Cupriavidus metallidurans CH34: one gene and its partner. The protein of the gene in region 1 interacts with the protein of each later gene in a pairwise test. Links are inferred from orthologs where the notes say so. Each region holds a gene or a part of one and is shown on either strand. Other genes may lie near its edges. The genes, in order: gyrA and gyrB.

Region 1 (7,949 bases):
CGTACCGTTGCCCCAGTTGTCGTTCACTGCCTTCTTTTCATAGGGGACGGACTGGGCTTGAGCGGATGCAGCCATTACTGCGGTAGCTGCAACGAGCGCGAGCTTGGCAAATTTTTTCATATTTCTCCTCTCAGGATGAGATCACCGCAGGGTTACTGCGAGCAAATGGACGAAAACAAGTCATACATTCTTCGGAGTATAACATTCTCGACGTGGAGCATGATCCACTTCGAACAACGTCTGGCTCTTCGCTGGGGAATTGTGCCACAAGGCTCGTTTCCTAAGAAGTAAATATATTCGATTCAACCAAGCGGTTTTGGGCCTGTGGTGTTTGTGCAACATCCGCCTTGCGGTGCCCGCAAAGCCTTGTCCCATATGGGGTTGCCGGGTGAGGGGGTGGTCGCTGAAAGCGCCGTCAAGGGGCAGGAGTGAGGGGTTCCCGCGGGGTCGGGAAGGGGGGTGCGTGCATGATAGAATGCCATGTTCGCCCGATGCCGTATGCCGGTCTCCGTCATGCGGGAATCGGAGTCCCATTTGCCTAAACCCGCCGCATAAACCACGTCGCAATGGATCAATTCGCCAAAGAAACCCTTCCGGTCTCACTGGAAGAGGAAATGCGCCGCTCATACCTGGATTACGCAATGAGCGTAATCGTGGGGCGCGCGCTTCCCGACGTTCGGGACGGCCTGAAACCGGTACACCGGCGCGTGCTGTTTGCGATGCATGAGCTCAACAACGACTGGAACCGGCCGTACAAGAAGTCGGCCCGTATCGTCGGCGATGTGATTGGTAAATATCACCCGCACGGCGATACCGCGGTGTACGACACGATCGTGCGCATGGCGCAGAATTTCTCCCTGCGTTACATGCTGGTCGACGGTCAGGGCAACTTCGGTTCGGTGGACGGAGATAACGCGGCGGCAATGCGTTATACCGAAATCCGCCTGTCGAAGATTGCCCATGAAATGCTTCAGGATATCGACAAGGAAACTGTCGATTTCGAACCGAACTATGACGGTTCGGAGAAAGAGCCTGGCATTTTGCCGGCACGTATTCCGAATCTTCTGATCAATGGTTCGTCGGGTATTGCGGTCGGCATGGCCACCAATATTCCGCCGCATAACCTCAATGAGGTTGTCGATGCCTGTCTGCATCTGCTGCGTAATCCCGATGCCACCGTCGATGAACTGATCGAATTGGTGCCGGCGCCCGATTTTCCGACCGCCGGCATTATCTATGGCATCCAGGGCGTGCGCGAAGGCTACCGCACCGGCCGTGGCCGTGTGGTCATGCGCGCCCGCACGCACTTCGAGGACATCGACCGGGGCCAGCGCCAGGCGATCATCGTTGACGAGCTGCCGTACCAGGTGAACAAGCGGACACTGCTCGAGCGCATTGCCGAGTTGGTGACCGAGAAGAAGGTCGAAGGTATTTCGGACATCCGCGACGAATCTGACAAGTCAGGTATGCGCGTGGTGATCGAACTCAAGCGCAATGAGGTGCCCGAGGTTGTTCTGAACAACCTATATAAGAACACCCAGCTCCAGGACACCTTCGGCATGAACATGGTGGCCCTGGTCGATGGTCAGCCGCGCCTGCTGAACCTGCGCCAGATGCTGGATGCGTTCCTGTCGCACCGGCGCGAGGTGGTCACCCGCCGTACCGTGTTCGAGCTGCGCAAGGCGCGCGAGCGCGGTCATGTGCTGGAAGGCCTGGCCGTGGCGCTGGCCAACATCGACGAGTTCATCGCGATCATCAAGGCTGCGCCGACGCCGCCGATCGCGAAGCAGGAGCTGATGTCGAAGCCCTGGGATTCGGGTCTGGTGCGCGAAATGCTGGCACGTGCCGAAAGCGACACTGCGGGCGGCCGCGCATCGTACCGCCCGGATGGTCTGCCGGCTGTGTTCGGCATGCAGCCGGATGGCCTGTATCGACTGTCCGACGGTCAGGCTCAGGAAATCCTGCAAATGCGCCTGCAACGCCTCACGGGGCTTGAGCAGGACAAGATTGTCCAGGAGTACCGCGAGGTCATGGGCCTGATCGCCGATCTGCTCGACATCCTGGCCCGCCCGGAGCGCATCACGACGATCATCACCGAAGAGCTTGGAGCGATCCGGGCCGAATTCGGTGACGAGCGCCGTTCGCAGATCGAGCTGAACGCGACCGAACTCGATACCGAGGACCTGATCACGCCGCAGGACATGGTCGTGACGCTGTCGCACTCCGGCTATATGAAGAGCCAGCCGATTTCCGAGTACCGCGCGCAGAAGCGTGGTGGGCGCGGCAAGCTGGCGACGGCGACGAAGGAAGACGACTGGATCGACACGCTGTTCGTCGCAAACACGCACGACTACATCCTGTGCTTCTCGAACCGTGGCCGGCTGTACTGGCTGAAGGTCTATGAGGTGCCACAGGGCTCGCGCAATTCGCGTGGACGGCCGATCGTGAACATGTTCCCGCTGGCCGACGGCGAGAAGATCAACGTCATCCTGCCGGTGCGCCAGTTCGATGCCGAGCACTTCATCTTCATGGCCACGGCGCGTGGCACGGTGAAGAAGACCGTGCTGACTGATTTCTCGAATCCGCGCAAGGCGGGCATCATCGCCGTGGATCTCGATGAGGGCGACTTCCTGATCGGCGCCGCCGTGACCGACGGCCAGCACGACGTCATGCTGTTCTCCGACGCCGGCAAGGCCGTGCGATTCGATGAGAACGACGTGCGTCCGATGGGCCGGCAGGCACGCGGTGTCCGCGGCATGAACCTCGATGAAGGTCAGGCCGTGATCGCCATGCTGGTTGCGCCGGCCGAATCCGCGGAAACGGAATCGTCGGTGGCAGAGGGAGACGTGTCTCCAGTGGGCAGCGTCCTGACCGCAACCGAGAATGGTTACGGCAAGCGCACTCCGATCTCCGAATACACTCGACACGGACGTGGCACCAAGGGCATGATTGCGATCCAGACGAGCGAGCGCAATGGCCGCGTGGTGGCTGCGGCGCTGGTTTCGCCCGAAGATGAAATCATGCTGATCACGACCGGCGGCGTGCTGATTCGCACCCGCGTGGCCGAAATCCGCGAGATGGGTCGTGCCACGCAGGGTGTGACGTTGATCAACGTCGACGAGGGCACCAAGCTGTCGGGTCTGCAGCGCATCGTGGAAAGCGACGCGGACAACGGTTCGGGGGCAGAGGAAGGCGAAGCAGCCGATGATGCCGCGGGCGCCACCGATGCCGGAGCCACTGACGCGGGTGCGAATTCGTAATTTGTTGCAACATTGGAACCACGGCCGGAACTCGCCAGACGGCCGTGCGGACTAATCCGGACGTATTTTCCAGGGAGTCATAATGCTCAAAACCTATCGACGTATCGCTGTTCTGGCTGCAGTTGCTCCGATGATGATGCTGGCGCAAGCCGCGCATGCACAGGCGGACGACAAGGATAAGACCGCGGCCATCAAGGAACTGCTGACCGTCATGCAGGCCGACCAGGCTGTGAAGGGTCAGGCCGACAACTGGCAACAGGGCGCGAAGCAGGAAGCGCCGCTGGTGCTGGAGCAGGTGCTGGTTGAGAACAAGACGCTGAACGACAAGCAGAAGCAGGCTGCTGTCGAGAAGCTCAAGAAGAACGGCGCTGTACAGCGCATGGTCGATGGCGCCGGCACGGCCTTCTCGACCGATGCGTTCAAGCAGGACGCCCTCAAGGCTCACTACGACGCCTTCGGCAAGTACTACTCCACGCAGGAAATCAAGGACCTGACCACGTTCCTGAAGTCGCCGACCGGCCAGAAGTTCATGGCTAACCAGGGCAAGGCCACTCAGGAAATCTGGGGTTCGATGATGCAGAAGTACGGCCCGCAGGTTGGCAAGTCGATGCGTGACGCCGCGGAGAAGGAAATCGCCGCCGCTGCGAAGTGATCCGCAAGTGATCGGCGGCTGGCCTGTGGGGCATTCTCCCGGGCTGGTCTGCCGCTCACACCGCCCTTGGCCGGCACCCATGGTGTCCAAGGGGCGTGGGTTTGAGGGATAATGGCTGCTTGGTTCAAACCGGCAGCCATTTTTCCATCTTCCCTCCATGAACGATCCCCAGAATCCCGCCCTCGTCGGCCTGCAACGTTCCCTGGCCGAGCGCGTGTTCAATTTCTCGCCTGGTCCGGCCGCACTGCCGACTGAAGTCCTGCATCAGGCCGCCGAGGAAATGCTGTCGTGGCGCGGCACGGGTGTATCTGTGATGGAGATGAGCCACCGCAGCCGTGAGTTCGAAGGAATTCACAACGAGGCGCTGGCTGACCTGCGCGAACTGCTGCAGGTGCCCAAGAATTTCCGCATCCTGTTCCTGCAAGGTGGTGCGATCGGCGAGAACGGCATCGTACCGCTGAATCTTGCCAGCCGCATCAACGCAGCAAAGCCGAAGACCGATTTCGTCGTCACCGGCACGTGGTCCGTCAAGACCGAGCAGGAAGCGCGTCGCTACAGCGAAGTCAACATCGTGGCTTCGAGCCAGGACCAAAAGTGGCACAAGATCCCGGATGTGGCATCGTGGAAGCTGTCGGACGATGCCGCGTACGTGCACCTGTGCACCAATGAGACGATCGTTGGCACGGAGTTCCAGGAAATCCCCGACATTGGCCAGACCGGCACGCACGACAAGGGCCGCATCGTCGTGGCCGATGCGTCGAGCCACATCCTTTCGCGCCCGATCGACTGGTCGCGCGTGCAGGTGGTCTATGGTGGCGCCCAGAAGAACATCGGCCCGGCCGGTGTGACGATCGTCATCGTGCGCGAAGACCTGATCGGTTTCGCGCATCCGCTGTGCCCGTCGGCGTTCAACTGGCGCCTCGTGGCCGAATATGATTCGATGTACAACACGCCGCCCACCTATGCGATCTACATCGCCGGGCTCGTGTTCAAGTGGCTCAAGGCTCAGGGTGGTGTGCCCGCGATCGAGCAGCGCAATATCGCCAAGGCGCGCGCGCTGTACGACTTCCTGGACCAGAGCGACTTCTACCGTAACGAAATCGACCCCAGCTGCCGCTCGCGCATGAACGTACCGTTCTTCCTGCGCGACGAATCGCGCAACGAAGCGTTCCTGACCCAGGCGCGTGCGAACGGCCTGGTACAGCTCAAGGGCCACAAGTCCGTGGGCGGAATGCGTGCAAGCATCTACAACGCGATGCCGCTCGAGGGTGTTACCGCGCTGATCGAATTCATGCGCGAATTCGAGCGTACCGCCGCCTGACGGCGGTCAAAGCGTCGCGCCGCGCACAGCCATGCGCGCGGCGTGGCTTCGCCCCAGACTTTCCGAGGCCGCCTTTTCGCGCGGCCCGCCAGGCCTTGATATGACAGAGCAAGACAAGTCCCCCGCCGCCGATGCCCCCGCACAGGAAGCCGGGCGCCAGGACGCTCCTGGACCCAGCGCGCAGGAGCAGGCGTTGTCGGCCGATCTGGCGCCGTTGCGCACCCAGATCGACACCGTCGACCGTGAACTGCTGGCGCTGCTCAATCGTCGCGCCCAGCTCGCCCTCGACGTGGGCGAGGTCAAGAAGAAGTACGGCGCCCCGGTATTTCGTCCCGAACGCGAGTTGCAGGTGATCCGCAAGGTGCAGGGCGCCAATCCCGGACCGCTGCTCGACGAAAGCGTGGCATCGATTTGGCGCGAGGTGATGTCCGCGTGCCGCGGCCTGGAAAAGCCGCTCGAGATCGCCTTCCTGGGCCCGGCCGGAACGTTCTCCGAGCAGGCGCTCTACGCGCACTTCGGCCACGAGGTGACGGGCGTGCCGTGCCCCAGCATTGACGAGGTGTTCCGTGCCGTGGAGGCTGGTACCGTCGAGTACGGCGTGGTGCCGGTAGAGAACTCGACTGAGGGCGCGGTGTCGCGCACGCTCGATCTGTTCCTGCAGACGTCGCTCAAGATCAGCGGCGAGATCGCGCTGAAGGTCCACCACAATCTCATGGCTTCCACGCCGGACATGAAGGGTGTGACCGTCGTGCGTGCCCATGCGCAGGCGCTGGCGCAGTGCCAGAACTGGCTGTCCGCGAACTATCCGCATCTGGAGCGCCAGGCCGTGTCCAGCAATGCCGAAGCCGCACGCATGGCCAGTGAGGACCCTACCGTTGCGGCGATTGCCGGTGAAACGGCGGCCAATCGCTATCACCTGCACATTATCCGTTCGCACATCCAGGACGATCCGCACAATCGCACCCGTTTCGCGGTGATCGGCCGCTATGAGACGGAGCCTTCTGGCAGCGATCAGACCTCGTTGATCCTGTCGGTGCCGAACAAGGCGGGCGCCGTGTATCAACTGCTGGCACCACTGGCCGAGAACGGCGTATCGATGTGCAGGTTTGAATCGCGCCCGGCGCGCAGTGGCGCGTGGGAATACTACTTCTACGTGGATGTGGAAGGCCATCAGCATGAACCGGCCGTGACGCGCGCGATCGAGATGCTGCGTCGCAATGCCGCGTACCTGAAGGTCCTGGGTTCGTATCCATCCAGCAAATAACGGCAGCGAGGAGACAGACATGGCAGGGCAGGACAACGCGGCTGACTACTTTGGTCCGTCCTATGTGCGCAAGATCTCGCCGTATATCGCGGGCAAGCCGATCTCGGAAGTGGCTCGCGAGTTCGGACTCGACGAGGCAAGAATCGTCAAGCTGGCGTCGAACGAGAACCCGCTCGGCATGCCCGCCTCGGCAAAAGCGGCTATCGCCGCCGCGACGGAGGATCTGGGGCGCTATCCGGACAGCAACGGCTTCGAACTGAAGGCGAAACTGTCAGAAAAATACGATGTGCCGGCCGAGTGGCTGACGCTTGGCAACGGTAGCAACGACATTCTGGAACTGGCCGCGCATGCATTGGTGCGCAATGGCGAGTCGATCGTCTACGCCGAGTACTCGTTTGCGGTCTACGCGCTGGCTACGCAGGAAGTTGGCGCGCGCGCCATCGAGGTCAAGTCGCGCGCGTATGGTCATGATCTCGATGCGATGGCTGCGGCGATTGCGCCCGACACCAAGCTCGTCTTCATCGCCAACCCGAACAATCCGACTGGCACATTCGTGTCCGCCGCCGAGATCGAGGCTTTCTTGGCCAAGGTGCCGCCGCATGTGGTGGTTGTGCTGGACGAGGCCTACAACGAGTATCTCGATGCGGGCCAGCAGTACGAATCGGTTGCCTGGGTGCGCAAGTATCCGAACCTGATGGTGTCGCGGACGTTCTCGAAGGCCTATGGGCTGGCGGGGCTGCGGGTCGGCTATGGCGTGGCACAGCCCCAGCTTACCGATTTGCTGAATCGCGTGCGCCAGCCGTTCAACGTCAACAGCCTGGCGCAGGCTGCAGCCGTGGCAGCGCTCGACGATACGGCATTTCTGCAACGCAGCGCCGAACTGAATCGTCAGGGCAAGGCGCGGCTGGTGGAAGCGTTCGAGCGAAGTGGGCTCGAATACGTGAAGTCGTCCGGCAACTTTGTCATGGTTCGCGTGGGTGGCGACGATGGCGCTGGCGCGCGGGTCAATCTGGCGCTGCTGAAGCAAGGTGTGATCGTGCGCCCCGTGGCCAACTACGGCCTGCCGCAGTGGCTGCGCGTGACGATCGGCCTGCCAGAAGAGAACGACGCGTTCATCGCGGCGCTGGAACAGGCCCTGAAGTGAAACTCAAGCATGTCTGAAACCGTGAGCGCATTGCATTTTTCGAAAGTCGTGATTGTCGGCGTTGGCCTGATTGGCGGATCGCTGGCGCTGTCGCTCAAGCGCGCGGGCGTGGTGGGGACGGTCGTGGGCGTAGGCCGTTCTGCGGCGTCGCTGGACAAGGCCAAGGCGCTTGGCGTCATCGACGAGGCCGCCTCGCTCGAGGTCGCGATGCAAGGCGCAAGTCTGGTGGTGCTGTGCGCGCCCGTGGCGCAGAATTTCGCGCTGCTCCATGCGCTGGAACCACATCTGCAGCCGGGCACGATCGTGAC
Region 2 (17,295 bases), 790 kb from region 1 along the record:
GGCGCAGGAAGAGCTGGAACTCGATTATTCGGGCGATGCGCTCGATATCGGCTTTAACGTGACCTATCTGCTCGATGTGCTCGCCAACCTGAAGAGCGAGCAGGTGCAGGTCAGCCTCGGCGACTCCAATTCGAGCGCGCTGATTACGGTGCCGGAAGACGACAACTTCAAGTATGTCGTCATGCCGATGCGCATTTGATGGCCACCATCAGACGCCATCCAGACCACAATCGGGCACACACCGCAGCAGGGGCCGGATCGAACCGATCCGCCCCTTTTGCCGTTTTTAAGTAACCCGCGAAACGCGGATCTACCGCACCCGCCGCATTTTTGGCGCAGGTTCGGTTTTCCGCTTTTTGCCGTCAGTATCGTGAGTAGAAAGACATGACCGATCAGCAGAAACCGCAGCAGGAAAACTCTTACGGCGCCTCTTCGATCCAGATCCTGGAAGGCCTGGAGGCGGTACGCAAGCGTCCCGGCATGTACATCGGCGATACGTCCGACGGCACCGGCTTGCACCACCTCGTGTTCGAGGTACTCGACAACTCGATCGACGAAGCCCTGGCCGGTTATTGCACCGAGATCCAGGTCACGATCCACAGCGACAACTCGATCTCGATCGTCGACAACGGCCGCGGCATTCCGCCGGCCGTGAAGTTCGACGACAAGCACGAGCCGAAGCGCAGCGCGGCGGAAATCGCCATGACCGAACTGCACGCCGGCGGCAAGTTCAACCAGAACAGCTACAAGGTTTCGGGCGGCCTGCATGGCGTGGGCGTGTCCTGCGTGAACGCGCTGTCGAAGTGGCTGCGCCTGACCGTGCGCCGCGATGGCCAGGTCAACCTGATCGAGTTCGCGAAGGGTGAAGTACAGAACCGCGTTATCGAGACGGTGACCGGCCCGGACGGCCAGCCCGTTGAAGTGTCGCCGATGAAGGTCATCGGTGCGACCGACAAGCGCGGCACCGAAGTGCACTTCCTGGCCGACGAGGAAATCTTCACGAACGTCGAGTTCCACTACGAAGTGCTGTCCAAGCGCATCCGCGAACTCTCGTTCCTGAACAACGGCGTGCATATCAAGCTGGTGGACCAGCGCACGGGCAAGGAAGAGGACTTCGCGTTCTCCGGTGGCGTGAAGGGTTTCGTCGAGTACATCAACCGCTCGAAGACCACGCTGCACCCGAACATTTTCTACGCGAACGCCGAGAAGGATGGCATCAGCGTGGAAGTGGCCATGCAGTGGAACGATGGCTACAACGAGCAGGTGCTCTGCTTCACGAACAACATTCCGCAGCGTGACGGCGGTACCCACCTGACCGGCTTGCGCGCGGCGATGACCCGTGTCATCAACAAGTACATCGAAGAAAACGAGGTCGCCAAGAAGGCGAAGGTCGAAACCTCCGGCGACGACATGCGCGAAGGCCTGGCCTGCGTGCTGTCCGTGAAGGTACCCGAGCCGAAGTTCAGCTCGCAGACCAAGGACAAGCTCGTTTCCTCCGAAGTGCGCCTGCCTGTGGAAGAGCTCGTCGGCAAGGCGCTGACCGACTTCCTGCTGGAAACGCCGAACGACGCCAAGATCATCTGCGGCAAGATCGTCGATGCGGCCCGCGCCCGCGAAGCCGCGCGCAAGGCCCGCGAAATGACGCGCCGCAAGGGCGTCATGGACGGCATGGGCCTGCCCGGCAAGCTCGCGGACTGCCAGGAGAAGGATCCGGCGATGTCCGAGCTGTTCCTCGTCGAGGGTGACTCCGCAGGCGGCTCCGCCAAGCAGGGCCGCGACCGCAAGTTCCAGGCGATCCTGCCGCTCAAGGGCAAGATCCTGAACGTGGAACGCGCGCGCTTCGACAAGATGCTGTCGAGCCAGGAAGTGCTGACGCTGATCACGGCACTGGGCACCGGCATCGGCAAGGAGGACTACAACCTCGAGAAGCTGCGCTACCACCGCATCATCATCATGACCGATGCGGACGTGGACGGCTCGCACATCCGCACACTGCTGCTGACGTTCTTCTATCGCCAGATGCCGGACATCATCGAGCGCGGCTACGTGTACATCGCCCAGCCGCCGCTCTACAAGATCAAGCACGGCAAGGAAGAGCGCTACATCAAGGACGACAACGAGCTGAACGCCTACATGCTGAAGCTGGCAATGGAAAAGGCTTCGCTCAGCCGCCCGGATGGCAGCGAGATCAACGGTGAAGCCCTGACCGAACTGGCACGCCAGTACCAGCTCGCCGAAGGCGTGATCGGCCGCCTGTCGCGCATCGTCGATGTGGACGCGCTACGCGCGATCGCCGACGGCGTGGCGCTCGACCTCGACAACGCCGCCGCAGCCGAAGCCTCGGCCGTGGCGCTGAAGGCCAAGCTCGCCGAGATGCACGCCAAGACGCTGCTCGGCGCCGCGGTCAACGACGACGGCACCGCCGACGTCTATGCCCAGTTCGACGAGAAGACCGACAAGCACCGCCTGATGATCGCGCGTCGCCATCATGGCAACGTGCGTCTGTCACACGTGGATGCGGACTTCGTCCACGGCGCCGACTACGCGGCACTCGCCCGCGCGGCCACGACCTTCCAGGGCCTGATCCCGGACGGCACCAAGGTTCGCCGCGGCGAAGGCGAGAAGATGCGCGAACAGACCGTCGCAGACTTCCACCAGGCCATGCAGTGGCTACTCTCCGAAGCCGAACGCGGCGTCTCGCGCCAGCGCTACAAGGGCCTGGGCGAAATGAACCCCGAGCAGCTCTTCGAAACCACGCTCGACGTCACGCAGCGCCGCCTGCTGAGGGTCCAGATCGAAGACGCCATCGCCGCCGACCAGATCTTCACGACACTGATGGGCGACGAGGTGGAACCGCGCCGGAACTTTATCGAGTCGAATGCGCTGGTGGCTCGGAATATTGATGTTTGATTGTGTCGGATGACACGGGAAGTGAAATCTGTGCCGAGTTACTGAAAACTTTGTGACGCAGTAAATGAAAAAACCGCCTTCGGGCGGTTTTTTTGTATGTAGGAAATCTGAGGGGCAAGCCGCCGGCAGGAGCCGACCGGTTGCGGTCGCCCAGGGTCTTGCTGCAAACGGCTGCTTTGCCGTGCGAAAGCGGAAGTCCGCACAAGATCCGAGGCGGTCTGCTTCACCCTCACCGCGCACGCGGCGGCCGCCTAACCTCGCTTGCGCGCCCAGATAACTCAGAACTTGCCATCCAACGACGGGCGAGACTATGGGAAGGAATAGCGGCGAGAGATATCCGAGTCAACGCATTCGACCTGAACCGCATCGGCCAAATTTTGCTGCGCCTCTGGGCGCCCCCGCGCGAAAAGACCGCATAGAGCGATCATTAGGGCATGCGTTCGCGCTAATGGACTTGCTGAGCGACTTGATCGAGTGACAAATTGGACGTATCGCTCACCCCGGCATTTGTTAGGCCAGTAGCAACAAGCTAGTCCGACTGTTTGAGCGCTGCGTAGCGGGGGCGCTTTTCACGCTTTTGATTCCTTAAGACTAGCGAGAGCGCTTCCTGTCGTCCCTACTGGATGAAAATGGTGAGTGGGCGGCGGTCGTAAGTCGCCGTCAGCCATAGCATATCTTCAAAGAAATGCCTCACTCGAGGTCATTCTTTCGTCGCTCGGAAACGGAGGGCTAGCCGTTTTTGGTATTCTGTTGCGGTTTGTTGCATGGCAGTGGCCAAGTAGGCGATACCACAACCATCTGATGCCCCACTACGATGACCAAGATTATTCCTTTTGATGCCCTCGCGACGGCCGATCTCGTTGTCGATGCGGTTTATCAGAGTCGGGCAGATGGTCAGATTGCCGGTGAGCCAATTGCAAAGCTCTTACCGGGTTCCGGCAACATGGGGGGATTCCGTGTCACCGGGAGAGGTGAGCAAAAAAGCTGGGTCGTGCTGTTCACGACTGGCGAGGATAAAGATTGGCCTGACACGCTGGATTTAAGTACTGGTAAGTTTGTCTACTTCGGTGATAACAAGACCCCGGGTCATGAATTGCATGAAACGCGTGGTGGCAACAAGGTTCTTCGATATTCGTTCGAGCGACTCCACGCTGCAGTGAATCCGCGAGCGGACGTGGCTCCGTTTTTGGTGTTCAAGAAGTACCCACTCGCACACGGTGCGAGGTCTGTTCAGTTCAAGGGCCTTGCGGTACCGGGCTTCCCAAGCTTGTCGTCGACGGAGGACCTGGTTGCTGTCTGGAAGTCCTCTGAGGGCCAGCGATTCCAAAATTATCGCGCTGTCTTTACGATCCTAAACGCGCCTGTGTTGAGCCGTGCTTGGATCAACGATCTCAAGGCAGGAGATTTAAACTCTTCCAATGCACCAAGAGCGTGGCGTCAGTGGCGCGAGTCCGGAAAATATTCGCCGCTTGCTGCGGCGCCGACCACGAACATTCGATCTGCGAACGCGCAAAGTCCAGATACGGCTCTGAAACGTGAGCTGCTCGAATGTATTTGGCAGCACTACAAAGGCGCACCGATTGCTTTTGAAGCGTTTGCCGCCCGCGTCTTTCAAATGACCGATGAGCGCGTCGTCATCGACGAAATCACGAGAGGGGTTGTCGATGGTGGTCGAGACGCAATTGGGAGATATCGGCTTGGGTCTATGGCCGATCCGGTCTATGCAGAATTCTCGCTGGAAGCAAAATGCTATCGTCCGCCACTAAACGGTGACACGCCGATTACGGTCAGCGTTAGTGATGTTGCGCGTTTAATCTCGCGTATTCGCCATCGGCAGTTTGGCGTTCTTGTCACAACCTCAGTGATTGCCTCCCAGGCTTACAAGGAGGTGCGCGAAGATCGCCACCCGATTGTCTTTATTTCGGGTGGCGATATGGTCAATATCCTCATCGACAAGGGCTACAACACCAGAGGAAGGGTGCAAGAGTTACTTTCCTCGGACTTTGCGCTTGTTGCGGCTGCTAGCAGCGAGCCGGTTGATAAGCCGCGCTAGTACCGCCAGGAGGCCACTGGGCGAAGCTATGTCCGGCGACGATCCGGGTCACCCCACAGCCTTATGACAAGGCTCTGGCAGCTATTCCATGGCAAGCAAGAATGCAAGGATCCAGAAATCGGTGAGTTTCTTGACGAGCAAGGGGCGCCTCTTCAATTTCGCTTCACGACAGATGTGCGCATGAACGCGGCAGCAAAAGACCGCGAAGCCATGCAAACCTGAAGCGGAAATGACGCCGAGCGCCATTTCCGCACCAACATCCCCCCCTCAAGCCGCAAACCGCCTCCGTCCCTCCGACCAAGTCTCCATCACCTTCAACTTACCAATCTCCTCCTGCGCCATCTGGAGCGGGTCCTTATCCACAATCACCAGATCCGCATACTTCCCGGTCTCCAGGCTGCCAACGATCTGGTCCATCTGGCATTGCCACGCCGCGTCGATCGTCACCGCCCGCAGTGCCTGCGCCACGGTAATGCGCTCCGCTGGGTTGAGCACGCCACCGCCGTCGCGCATGGTGCGGTTGACGGCGTTGTCCATGTAACGGATCGGTTCGATCGGCGTCACGTTGTAGTCGGAGTGGAGCGAGATGCGCAGGCCGCCGCGCAGTGCCGATGCGCAGGGGGCGTAGAACTGGGCGCGCTGGGGGCCGAGGATGTTGTCGCGGAATGCCTTGCCCCAGTAGTGCACGTGTCCGATCAGGAATGACGGCGACACGCCGAGCTTTGCCATTCGCTGAATCTGCTCGGGGTGCAGGACGCTGCAGTGTTCGATGCGGTGTCGATGATCCGTGCGTGGTGAGCGTTTCAGCACGTGTTCGTAGACGTCCAGCGTGGTGTCGATGGCGGCGTCGCCGTTGGCGTGGATGGCGACTTGCCAGCCGAGGTCGTGCGCGCGTTGTACGCCCTCGATCAGTTGCTCGGCGGTGTAATTCAGCGCGCCACGGCTGGTGGAGTTGAGGTATGGCTCGCGCTGGTATCCGGTGCGGGCCTGGTTGGAGCCGTCGGACCAGAACTTGATGCCGTGTAGCCGGAAGCGATCTGTGCCGGCGCCCGGCTTGATGCCTCGCTCTACCCAGCCATCCATCCGGTCGGACGTCAGGAAGCCCGAATAGCGGACAGGAGGATCGTCGCGCATGGCGGCGTTGACGATATCGAGGTCATGCACGCCGCTGGTGCCAATGCCGGCATCGTGCAGGCTGGTACAGCCCACGGCGCTGGCGCGGTCGAACAGCTTGCGAATGCTGGCCACCATTTGCGCGGCGTTGGGCATCGGGGCGACTTTCAGAAAGGGGCCGTATGCGGGGCCTTCCTCGAGCCGGCCGGTTAGTTCGCCCTTGTCGTCGCGGACAAAGCGGCCCTGGGCCGGGTTCGGCGTATCGCGCGTGACGTTGGCGAGCTTCAGGGCCGCGCTGTTGACGTAGGCAATATGTCCGTTCGATTCCAGGATGAAGACCGGATTGTTGGGCGCCACGGCATCGAGCCGTTGTCGCGTGACGGGTGCGCCGGGCATCAGCGAGGGATCGAGCGCCTGGGCGCGGACCCACTCGCCCGGTTTGGACTTTGCCGCCTCGGCGCGGATCTTCTCGAGTGCCTGGTCAATCGACGTGGTGGTGAACGGGCCCACGTCGAGCCATGCGTCGAGCACGGCCAATGCGGAGTGCATGTGTGGTTCGACAAATCCCGGCAGCAGCGTGCGTCCACCGAGGTCGATGGTTTGCGTGTCCGGGCCACGGAACTGCGCGACCGCATCCATCGAGCCAACGGCAACGATGCGGCCATCGCGCACGGCCAGGGCCTTGGCCGTTGGCGAGCCGCTGGCCATGGTGTAGATCGGCCCGTTGGTGAAGATGAATTGCGCGTAGGGAGATGTCGAAGGAGACGTAGCCGGGGGGTTCTCGGCGTATGCCGACGGGAATCCGAAGGTGGACATTGCACCGAGCGCCAGCGCGCCCGTCAGGAAGTCTCGGCGCGACGCGCGCGCGAGCAGGACTGCTGCACCACCAGGACTGCAGTAGAAGCACATGTGGTTACCCCATCGTTATCGTTGCTGTGTTGGGAATGGCGCGTATGTGGCGTCGACTGTAGCCTGCCGGACGATAGCGGTGACCGTCCATCCGCGTTTTCGTCAATTGTCGGCGTGGTTCGCAAAAGCGAATGCTGCCTATCGGTGCGAAGTGGCATCGCCTTCGGCATCTGCCATCGCACTATCGGTCATGTCAGCAGACTGAGACATCCCAAGGCTGAACACCGCGACCAGCACGCAACCGATGCCGATGATCTGGCTCTGGCCGATCTGTTCGCCGAGCAGCGCGGCAGCGAGCACCACCGCTGATACCGGTGCCACCGCAGTGAACAGCGCCGCCTCTGCACCGCTCACTCGGGCCGCGCCGGCGTACCAGAGCAGGAAGCCCCCCACGGTTGGAATCAGCGCGTAGTACGCGACGGCGGCGACCGCGTTGCCGGAGAGCGCGTGCATCCACGGCATCTCGAAGCCGGCCGGTATCACCGCCACCGCGAGTCCGAACACCGCCATGATGGTCGAGAGCGCAAGCGGCGCGATCGGTGTCTGGATCCGCTTGTTGAGCAGGATGAAGACACCCTCGCAGCCCACGGCGCCGAAGATCAGCAAGCTGCCGAGCAACGAGTGCGCGCTGCCAGCGTCGTTGCGGAATACGATGGTCAGGACACCGGCAGCCGCCAATGCGATGGCCAGCAACACGGCGCGTCGCGGCCGCTCGCCAAGCACCATGATGGCGATTGCCGCGGAGACCACTGGCAGCGTGCCAATGATCACGCCCGCGTCGGTGGCAGAGGCATGTCGGAGCCCCAGGATCAGCAGCGTCGTATAGCCGACGCTTCCAGCGCCTGCCTGCACCAGCAGCAGGCCCCATTCCCTCGGCGCCAGGATTGGCCAGGTTATTCGGGTCACGCGCATCAGCACGAGAAACAGCGGAAGCGCGATGGCGAAGCGAAGCGCCGTTGCAGTGAACGGTGGCAGGCCCGCGGCCACGATCTTGCTGGCCACCACGGTGCTGCCGACCGTAATCATCGCCAGCGTCAAATAGAGATAGCCGTGCATTCGTCTGGACATGGTCCTTCCTTTCTTCCCCGATGGGGGATGGCGGAAAGGTGCAGGATCGCGAACCGGACGCGGTGTCGTCTTGAATGAAATTGCGAGCGTGGCGGGGAAGGCCGGCTACGATGCGCCGCAGGCACGCGCGTACATGCTGGGCGAAATGCCGTACGTGCGAACAAAGATGCGCGTCATATGGCTCTGGTCGGCGAAGCCGCTCGCTGCGGCAGCGTCCGCGAGCGACATGCGGCGCGCGATCAGATGCCGTGCGGCGATGATGCGGCGCTGGATCATGTAGGCGTGTGGTGTCATGCCAGTCGCCCGCGAGAACGCGCGGATGAACTGGAAGCGGCTCAGGCGGCACTCGTTGGCCAGTTCGCCGAGCGTGAGCGGCGCGGCTGAATCGTCGTCGATGCGACGTCGCGCCAGTGCGATCTCTGCGAAGCCCGGGCCGCGTGTGTCCGAGCGGGTCTGCCCATGCATCGTGTCGGCCAGCAAGGTGAGCAGCAATTCCTCGCGCAGCACCGAGGCATGTTCCGCGTGCGCGGCCGTCATGGCGGTGAACAGTGTCAGGAAGCGTTGCGCGAGCCGCACATCGCGCATGACTGGGTGGGCGAACTCGAAGCTCCGCGTCCGCCCTTCCGTCACGTCCAGGATCGCGTCGGCGACCACGGGTGGATCGAAATAGAGCATCTGCCAGGCACGGCCGGCATCGCCGATCGGCATGCCGTCGTGCACTTCGCCAGGGTTGACCGTGATCGTGTCGCCGGGGCCGGCCTCCACGATCCCCTGCCCGCTGGCCGATCTTTGCGCGCCCTTGCCGATCACACCGATGCCGAACTGATCATGCGTATGCCGACCGAACGCGTGGCGCGAGTCGGCCTGCACAGCCTGTGTGCCGGCAACATGACAGCGGAATATCTGGAACTGGCCTCCGGCCATTTGCGCTCCCATTCGTCTGGCCATTCGTGCGACACCGCTACTTTATCGCGCCCACGGTGAAAGCGGTGACAAAGCGATCGAGGAACACGTTGTACAGCAGCGCTACCGGCACGCTGACGATCAGGCATGCACCCATCAGCGAGCCCCAGAAATAGACGTCGCCGCGCACAAGGAAAGTGGGCACGCCCACGCTGACCGTGTACTGCGAGGAACTCGTGATGAACGTCAGCGCGTAGACGAACTCCTGCATCACCAGCGTCAGCGTGAAGATGATCACGGTGAGAATGCCCGCTGACGATAGCGGCACGATGACTTTCAGGAACGCGCCAAAGCGGCTCATGCCATCCATCATCGCGGCTTCCTCGATGTCCCGGGGCACCGCCTTGAAGAAGCCCATCATCAGCCAGGTGCAGAACGGCACGGTAAAGCTCGGGTACACGAGCACGAGCGACCAGAGCGAGTCCTGCAGGCCCAGCGCGCCGACGATGCGGGAGAACGGAATGAACAGGATCGTGGGCGGAATCAGATAAGTCAGGAAGATGGCGATGGCGAGTTGCCGCCCTCGGGGTCCCGATAGTCGCGCCAGGCTGTAGCCCGCCGGTACCGCGAGCACGAGCGTGATGATGACCACGAAAACGCCCACCAGCAGCGTGTTGAGCAGCCATCGCAGGAATGCGGTTTCCTGGAACAGCACCCGCAGGTTCTCCGTCGTGGGTGGCAGATTGAACACGAACGGATTGTTGGCCGTGTTGATCAGGTCGTGCACATCCTTGAACGTGGTGATCAGCATCCAGTAGAACGGAAAGGCGCAGAACACGGCAAAAGTCGCCAACGTGGCGAACACCGCTACCCACGCGCAGCGTGCGGGCCAGCGCGACCCGAGCCACGCCAGCTTCCAGCCTCCGGATGTCGATATCGCTTCCATGTCACGTCACCTCGGAGCGATGCGCCACAGTCAGCAGCAACGTGACGACTGCCACCAGCAGTGGAAACAGGAAAAGCGAGATCGCTGCGCCTTCAGCCAGATCACCGCCTTGTATGCCTGTAAAGAAGGCCAGGCTGGCCAGCACCTGGGTCGTATCGTAGGGGCCGCCGCGCGTGAGCACGTAAATGATGACCATGTCGGTCAGCGTGAAGACGATGCCGAACAACAGGGCCACCAGCATGACCGGCATCAGCAACGGCACGTCGATCCTGAACAGCCGCCGCCAGAAGCCTGCGCCGTCCATGGCAGCGGCATCGTGCAGATCCTGCGGGATGCCTTGCATCCCGGCCAGGATGATGACGGTGGCCAGTGGCAGCAATCGCCAGACATCCACCAGAATCACGGACGCCATTGCCAGATCAGGCTGGCCGAGCCAGATCGGCCACGTGTTAGGGCCGAAAAGGCCGATCGCGCGTAACGTCCAGTTGATGATGCTGTAGACCGGGTCGAAGATCCACAACCAGCCAATCGATCCCAGCGAGATCGGCGCCACCCATGGCAACAGGATCAGCAGTCGCACGAGCCACTTGCCGGGGAAGTCACGCACCAACGCCAGCGCCAGCGCTTTGGCGAGCACGACCACCAGCGCTTGCGAGACCAGCGTGAACACCAGCGCGTTGCGCAGCGATTGCCAGAACGTCGGGTTCGCTACGACGCTCCGGAAATTCTCCAGCCCGATGAAATGCGGCATCGGACTTCCGACGGTGACATCGGTCAGGCTGTACCAGATCGACAGCAGGAAAGGAAAGCCAAGCAGCAGCGCGATATAGATGAGTGCAGGCGCCAGCATCATTGCGCCTAGCCTGCGGTCATCATCCGGCGTATCCGACGTCTCGTGGTCCGGTCTGCCAAGGGTGGCCGATAGCGCGCTCATGTCACGCCTTCCGCCACGCTCAGGCTTGTGCCACTGCTCGTGTCGAAGTGGTGCAGATCAGCACGGCGCACGGCGAACATGTGACGCGTGCCAGGTTGCGGTGACACGTTCACCGTGCACGGTATCCGGGAGATGACTTTCACGGGCGGCTGCGGTGGTGCCAGCACGCCGTACACGAGCCGGTCCGCGCCCAGGTTTTCGATGCGAGTGATGTCCAACGGAAACCGTTCCAACGATGCATCGGCGGTGAAGACGTCATCCGGTAAAAAATGCTCGGGTCGGAAGCCGATCTCCATGCCGTCGCTGGCAACGAGATTCATGGGAGGTGACCCGATGAACGTGGCGACGAACCGATCGACAGGATGCGCATACACGCGCTGCGGCGTGTCGAGTTGACGTATGCCGCCATGATCGAGCACGGCCACGCGATCCCCCAGCGCCAGTGCCTCCACCTGATCGTGGGTCACGTAGATCGTGGTGGTGCCGAGGCGGCGTTGGAGTTGCTGCAGTTCCTCTCGCGCCGAAGCACGGAGCTTGGCGTCGAGATTCGATAGCGGTTCATCGAGCAGGAATGCAACGGGGTCGCGCACGACAGCACGCGCAAGCGCCACGCGTTGACGTTCGCCGCCCGAGAGCTGACGTGGTTTCCGCGCGAGAAGATGGCCGATGCCGAACAGCGAGGCGGCCCACTCGACCTTGCTGTCGATCTTGTCGCGTGCCATATGCTGGGCCTGCAGCGGAAAGGCGATATTGCCCGCCACGGTCAGGTGCGGATATAGCGCGTAACTCTGGAAGACCATCGCCATGTTGTGCGCGCGCGGCGGGAGCCCCGTGACGATGCGCCCGCTCACCAGCACATCGCCGGAGGTCGGCGTCTCGAGTCCCGCGATCATGCGCAGCAGCGTCGTCTTGCCCGAGCCGGATGGGCCCAGCAGCACCAGGAACTCGTGCTCGCGCACGGCGAGGTCGATCGCGTCGACGGCGGTGGTGCTGTCGTAACGCTTGGTCAGCGAGCGTGTTTCCACTGTGGCCATGATGATTGCGCAGGCGGGGCTATACCAGCCCCCTCGCCTTCCATTTTGCGAAGATCCGCTTGCAAGCGTTCTCGGCATCGCGGATGGCGTCCTCCGGAGACGCGTCGCCGGTTGCGGCGCGGGCGAACATCGTGTTGAGGACCCACGTGTTGAAGATCTCGTCGATAGCGGCGTTGGCGTATCCGGGGTAGCCCACGTTGGTGGCCTGCTCCATCAGCACGCCCAGCACCTTGTACTTGTCATGCGGCGTGGCCTTGGCGTCCGCTTCGATCATCGTCTTGAGGTCGGGCACGGTGCTCGGGAAGCAGGGGAAGTTGTAGAACTCGCTGCCAACGAAGCCATCGCGAAAGTTGTCGATGTAGTCGACGAGGAACTGCTTCGCGCCGGCAATGTTCTCGGCGAATTTCCAGATCACGTAGCAGTCCATCACGTGTTCCAGGCAGATGCGTTGCGCGGGGCCGCGCAGTGCCTGCGTCAGCCAGATGTCGGGCGTGACCGGGATCTGCTTGTTTTCGCCTTCGCGCGTGATCGAGATGGCGTTCAGGCAGAGCGAGATCTTGCCGGCCAGCATGGCCCGGTTGTTCGAGGATGGGTCCCAGGCCAGCACTTCGGGTGTCATGGTGTCGCGATACAGCGCTCGCACGTACTTGACGGCCTCGAGCGTGCCGGGCGAGTTCAGCACGACATTGCCGCGCATGTCCTGCACGGCGCCACCGAATGCATAGAGGATCGTGCGCATGGCCATGGCGGTATCGAGTTCCGCGGAGAGGCCGATACCCACCGGCACGCCCTTCGCCTGCTTGATCTTGCGCCCGGCGGTCAGCACGTCGTCCCAGCTATCGGGAGGCTTCGCGCCGATGGCATCCCACAGGTCCTTGCGGTAATTGACCGGGTCCGGTACGAAGCTGTCGGAGAAGGCGAAGTACTTGCGGGTCTTCGGGTTGTAGGTACTGCGAACCGCCAGGTCCACGGGCTTGCCATGCTTGCGCTGGCATTCCTCGTAGATGTCGCGATGATCGATGACCTGGTCCTCGTACACCGGCGGCGGCGACAGGAACATGAAGAGATCGTGCCCCTTCTGGGCCGACACCTCGGCAGCGGCACGCGTAGCCAGCGCCGGAATGCCGACGTGATCGACGATGACTTCCGTATCGTGGCGCTGCCCCCATTCCTTCACATACGTGTTGTCGAACCACTTGTCGTAGCCCGGCACGAAATGGTTCCACTGAAGAATCCTGAGCGTATGCCTGGCCGCCGCGTGCGCGGCACCGGGGCGCGCCAGCGGTGCCAGGCCCGTGGCCAGTGCAGCGGCGGCCGCGGCTTGCATGACGTGGCGACGCTGCAAACTGGTGACGGAAGCATTGCCACCGCTGGGCCGGGTACGGAGCCCGGCAACGGGCGTGGTGTTCTTCATGAGAGCCTCGCAAACATGATGAGAGCCTCATGTGCTCTGTTTGCGTGGCTACTGGGCAGGGTGGCTACGCGCCGGGGCGCATGTGCCTATTTTTCAAGCATAGGCCCGTGTGCGGGAAATTCAATCACGGTGTGATGCCAAGGGCTTGATTCGATTGGATTCCCGCCACGTGATCCGCGCGCGGGCCTAGCGCGGGCCTAGTACAAGCCCGGCAACATGCGCCACGTACGTGCGCAGTACTGTTCGTACTCGACCCCGAACTGGCTCTGCAACAGCGCTTCCTCGGCCCGGATGCGGGCTACAAGCGGCGGGAGCATCAGCAGCGCCAGCAGCACGCCCACCCATGAGCGGAACACCAGTCCCCATCCCAGCGAGCTGATCACGAAGCCCACATAGCTTGGATTGCGAATGACGCTGTAGATGCCCGTCGTGACCAGGGTATGCCCGGGCTGGATCGCCACGAGCCCGCTGAAACGCCGGCCCAGCACGAAGACGGGCCAGAGCCGCAGCGCGCCGCCGGCGACAAACAGGAACAGGCCGATCCAGCGAATCGTATTGCCGTCGATCGACCAAACGTCGAGGCGGTCCGTATAGGCCGGCAGGAATCCCGCGAGCAGGCTGAGCACGCTGAATGCCACCAGTACCCATCGGTTATCGCGGTCCTCGCGTTCGCCAGCGCTGATATTGCCGCCGGAGAAGATGGCGATGACAGCCATCACCAGCGTCGCAACGACTGCCAGCGTGCGCGCGGTATCGGCGAAGTACGCCGTGATACCACCCCATCCGAACACGGGCAACGCCAGGTACGCGAGGGCGCCCGCGATGGTGATGATCGCCATTTTTGGAGTGGGACGCATGAGTGCCTCCGTCTGCAGTGGGCTTCACATGCGAGCCTATGCCTCGCGCGCGGCCGTGTCGAGAGGTGGCGTGTGGCGGCGTGTGGGAGCATCCGGCTGCCGTTCGGTGTGACAATACATGCCTGTCAGCGACATCCACATTGCATTCACAATGGCTCTCATCGATATCAGCAATCTCCAGCAAGCGGCGGCCGCCTTCGGCGAGGCCCGGGGCTGGGGCAAGTATCACAGCCCGAAGAACCTCGCGATGGCGCTCAGCGTCGAAGTGGCCGAACTGGTGGAGATCTTCCAGTGGCAAACCGAAGAGGAATCGCGCGGGATCATGTCAACGGACGAGCGCGCGCACGTCGAGCAGGAACTGGCCGATATCACCATCTACCTGACGCAGCTCGTGACCGCGCTTGGCGTCGATCTCGACGCGGCGGTGCAGGCGAAGATGGAGATGAACGCACGTAAATATCCCGCGCCAAAGTAAGGCCGGAGACGAGCAGGAGGGCTGCGCCGCCCTCGCCCACCGGCGTGTTTCGATTCACATGTCCGCGGGCTTCCGCCACGCCGCTCAATTCCGGCTAGACTTCCTCCACCAATCCTCGCGGAGATCGGGTCATGGCGGTTACCAGACAGGGCAAGTCGGCGAGCAACATCCATATTGGCATCGGCGGCTGGAACTATGCGCCGTGGCGCGATAACTTCTATCCGGCAGGTCTCGCGCAGGCACGCGAGCTGGAATATGCAAGCCGGCATCTGACCGCGATCGAGATCAACAGCACGTACCACGGCACGCAGAAGCGCACGTCGTTTGCGAACTGGCGCGACGCCACGCCCGATGGCTTCGTCTTCTCGGTCAAGGCTTCGCGCTTTGCGACCAATCGCCGCGTGCTGGCCGAAGGGAGTGATTCGATCAGCCGGTTCATCGACAGCGGCATTGCCGAATTGCGCGAAAAACTGGGCCCGGTCGTCTGGCAGTTCGCACCGACCAAGCAGTTCGTGGCCGACGATTTCGAGGCCTTCCTGAACTTGTTGCCGACCTCGGTGGAGGGTGTGAAGCTGCGGCACGTGATGGAGGTGCGTCACGAGAGCTTCATGTGCGACGCGTACCTGAAGCTGGCGCGCAAGTTCAAGGCGGCCACCGTCTTCACCGACTCACCGAAGTTTCCGTCGTTCGCTGATCTCACTTCGGACTTCGTGTACGCGCGGCTGATGAACGCCGACGAGAAGGTCGCGACGGGCTATGCGCCGAAGGTGCTGGACCAATGGGCGCAGCGGGCATCGGCGTGGGCTGGCGGCAAGTCACCGGACGATCTGCCACGTGTGGAAGACGAACCCGCTGGCAAGCTCAAGCCGAAGGAAGCGTTCCTGTTCTTCATCAACGGCGCGAAGGAGCGCGCGCCGGCGGCGGCTGGCGCCTTGCTTGAGAGGCTTGGCTGGGTGCCGACCGAGGCAGTGCCGATGAAGGCTTCAACGCCGAAGCCGCCCGCCGCGAAGAAGATCGCGGTGGTCAAGACGGTGACCAGGAAGCCGGCGGCCACGAAGACCGTGGCGCGAAAGACTGCATGACGGTGTCTCTGCCATGCGCGTCACCAAGTTCTCCGCATCGATTCCGCTTTCGACCGGCACACTGTTTTCCGCGCTTCCGCTGGCGCCTGCGTTGCAGGTGACGCTGACGGAACTCGGATGGCATGCCATCAATCCGCTTCAGGCGGCCATGCTGCCAGAGGCGCTGGCCGGCCGCGACCTCATCGTGCAGGCGTCTCCCGGCAGCGGGCGTACCGTGGCCTTCACCGTTGCCCTGCTCCATCATCTCGATCCGCGCCGGTTCGATGTGCAGGCGCTGGTGCTCTGCCCGACGCGCGAGCGCGTGCAGCATGTGGCCCAGTGCATCAGGGACTGCGTGCGCGCCGCCCGGCACGTGAAGGTCGTGGCGCTGATGCATGGCGCGGCGATGCGTCCGCAGATCGACAGTCTGATCCACGGCGCGCATGTCGTGGTCGGCACACCGGGCAGGGTTGTCGACCACCTGGATGCCGGCAGCCTCGATCTGCGCGCGATCGGCATCCTGGTGATCGACGACGCCGAATCGATGCTCGACCTCGGACTTGTCGACGATGTCGGCTTTGCGGCGAGCCGATGTCCGAAGAGCCGGCAGACGCTGTTGTTTTCCACATCGTTCAATAGCGACCTGGATCCCGAGGTGGAGCGGTTCTCCAGGCTCTGGCTCAGGAAGCCGCGACGCATCGCTCACTTGCCGGATTGACGCCGGGGTGCGTGCCCCATTCCGATGCGCGTTCTGCGTGAAACAAAGATTCGTGAAAGTCACCCTGTGAGTGCCGCGATTCCTTTGCTAATCTGAATGGACGCAGCCGGATGCACGTTGCGCAGTGCCGCTGGCGCGGCCCGCACAGGGCAGTGAATATTTCCAAAACGGCAACAAGGAGTCGGTGTCATGAAAACCGCGCGGCAGGTTCTGGAAAGCAAGGCAAATCAGGCGATCTTCAGCATTCCTCCCACGGCGACGGTCTATGCTGCGCTGCAACTCATGGCCGAGAAGGGCATTGGTGCCCTGCTGGTGATGGAGCAGCAGAAGATCGTCGGCATCATCAGCGAACGGGATTACGCGCGCAAAGTGATCCTGATGCAACGCACGTCGCGTGAGACCCTCGTGCGTGAAATCATGACCACCGCGGTGATCTATGTCCGGGCCGACCAGACCACCGACGAGTGCATGGCGTTGATGACCCGGCATCGCTTGCGTCACTTGCCGGTGATGAATAGCGATCAACTGCTCGGCATGATCTCGATCGGTGACCTCGTGAACGACATCATCAGCGAGCAGCGCTTCACCATCGAGCAACTGGAGCACTACATCCACGGCGGTTCGCGCTAAGCGGGCTGTTATCGCGGCCGATCGCATGGCGATCGGCCGCGATCTCCGGATAACGTCAAATGTGATGCGAGGACGCCCGCAGGCCGGCCTTTGCCTGTCCGGTATTCGGACAATTCCGCCAGCGCCAAATGCTAAGCATGCATATAATTATGCGGTTACTGAATTAGGCCGCATACACCGACTTGCGGCCGCACCCTCCCTCCCCGCATGTCGTCGACCGCCCCCGCCAGCCAGTCCACCGCAGAGGCCCTAGAGGCCACAGCTTCCCTC

What was found.
Region 2: the proteins of gyrA (region 1) and gyrB interact in binary tests that used the Escherichia coli proteins (3 or more experiments, as listed by UniProt). The link is inferred for Cupriavidus metallidurans CH34 from one-to-one orthologs.

What each region holds. Positions count from the first base shown.
Region 1 is NC_007973.1:787,968-795,916, forward strand. What follows is about bases 261-3,460. They hold gyrA (DNA gyrase subunit A), read left to right. Parts: upstream 261-566; coding sequence 567-3,260; downstream 3,261-3,460. Other genes in these bases: RMET_RS03590 (DUF2059 domain-containing protein), read left to right, coding at 3,343-3,460. In the rest of the region: outer membrane protein OmpA, read right to left, coding at 1-120; more of RMET_RS03590, read left to right, coding at 3,461-3,912; serC (3-phosphoserine/phosphohydroxythreonine transaminase), read left to right, coding at 4,070-5,233; pheA (prephenate dehydratase), read left to right, coding at 5,334-6,497; hisC (histidinol-phosphate transaminase), read left to right, coding at 6,517-7,641; RMET_RS03610 (prephenate dehydrogenase), read left to right, coding at 7,651-7,949. UniProt on the Escherichia coli protein: A type II topoisomerase that negatively supercoils closed circular double-stranded (ds) DNA in an ATP-dependent manner to maintain chromosomes in an underwound state.
Region 2 is NC_007973.1:3,137-20,431, forward strand. What follows is about bases 1-3,147. They hold gyrB (DNA topoisomerase (ATP-hydrolyzing) subunit B), read left to right. Parts: upstream 1-384; coding sequence 385-2,910; downstream 2,911-3,147. Other genes in these bases: dnaN (DNA polymerase III subunit beta), read left to right, coding at 1-199. Outside these bases: RMET_RS00035 (restriction endonuclease), read left to right, coding at 3,725-4,963; RMET_RS00040 (amidohydrolase), read right to left, coding at 5,231-6,985; RMET_RS00045 (DMT family transporter), read right to left, coding at 7,124-8,053; RMET_RS00050 (AraC family transcriptional regulator), read right to left, coding at 8,159-8,977; RMET_RS00055 (carbohydrate ABC transporter permease), read right to left, coding at 9,015-9,902; RMET_RS00060 (carbohydrate ABC transporter permease), read right to left, coding at 9,904-10,836; RMET_RS00065 (ABC transporter ATP-binding protein), read right to left, coding at 10,833-11,870; RMET_RS00070 (ABC transporter substrate-binding protein), read right to left, coding at 11,890-13,284; RMET_RS00075 (methyltransferase family protein), read right to left, coding at 13,482-14,141; RMET_RS00080 (nucleotide pyrophosphohydrolase), read left to right, coding at 14,293-14,616; RMET_RS00085 (DUF72 domain-containing protein), read left to right, coding at 14,748-15,698; RMET_RS00090 (DEAD/DEAH box helicase), read left to right, coding at 15,712-16,395; RMET_RS00095 (CBS domain-containing protein), read left to right, coding at 16,585-17,025; RMET_RS00100 (MDR family MFS transporter), read left to right, coding at 17,233-17,295. UniProt on the Escherichia coli protein: DNA gyrase negatively supercoils closed circular double-stranded DNA in an ATP-dependent manner to maintain chromosomes in an underwound state.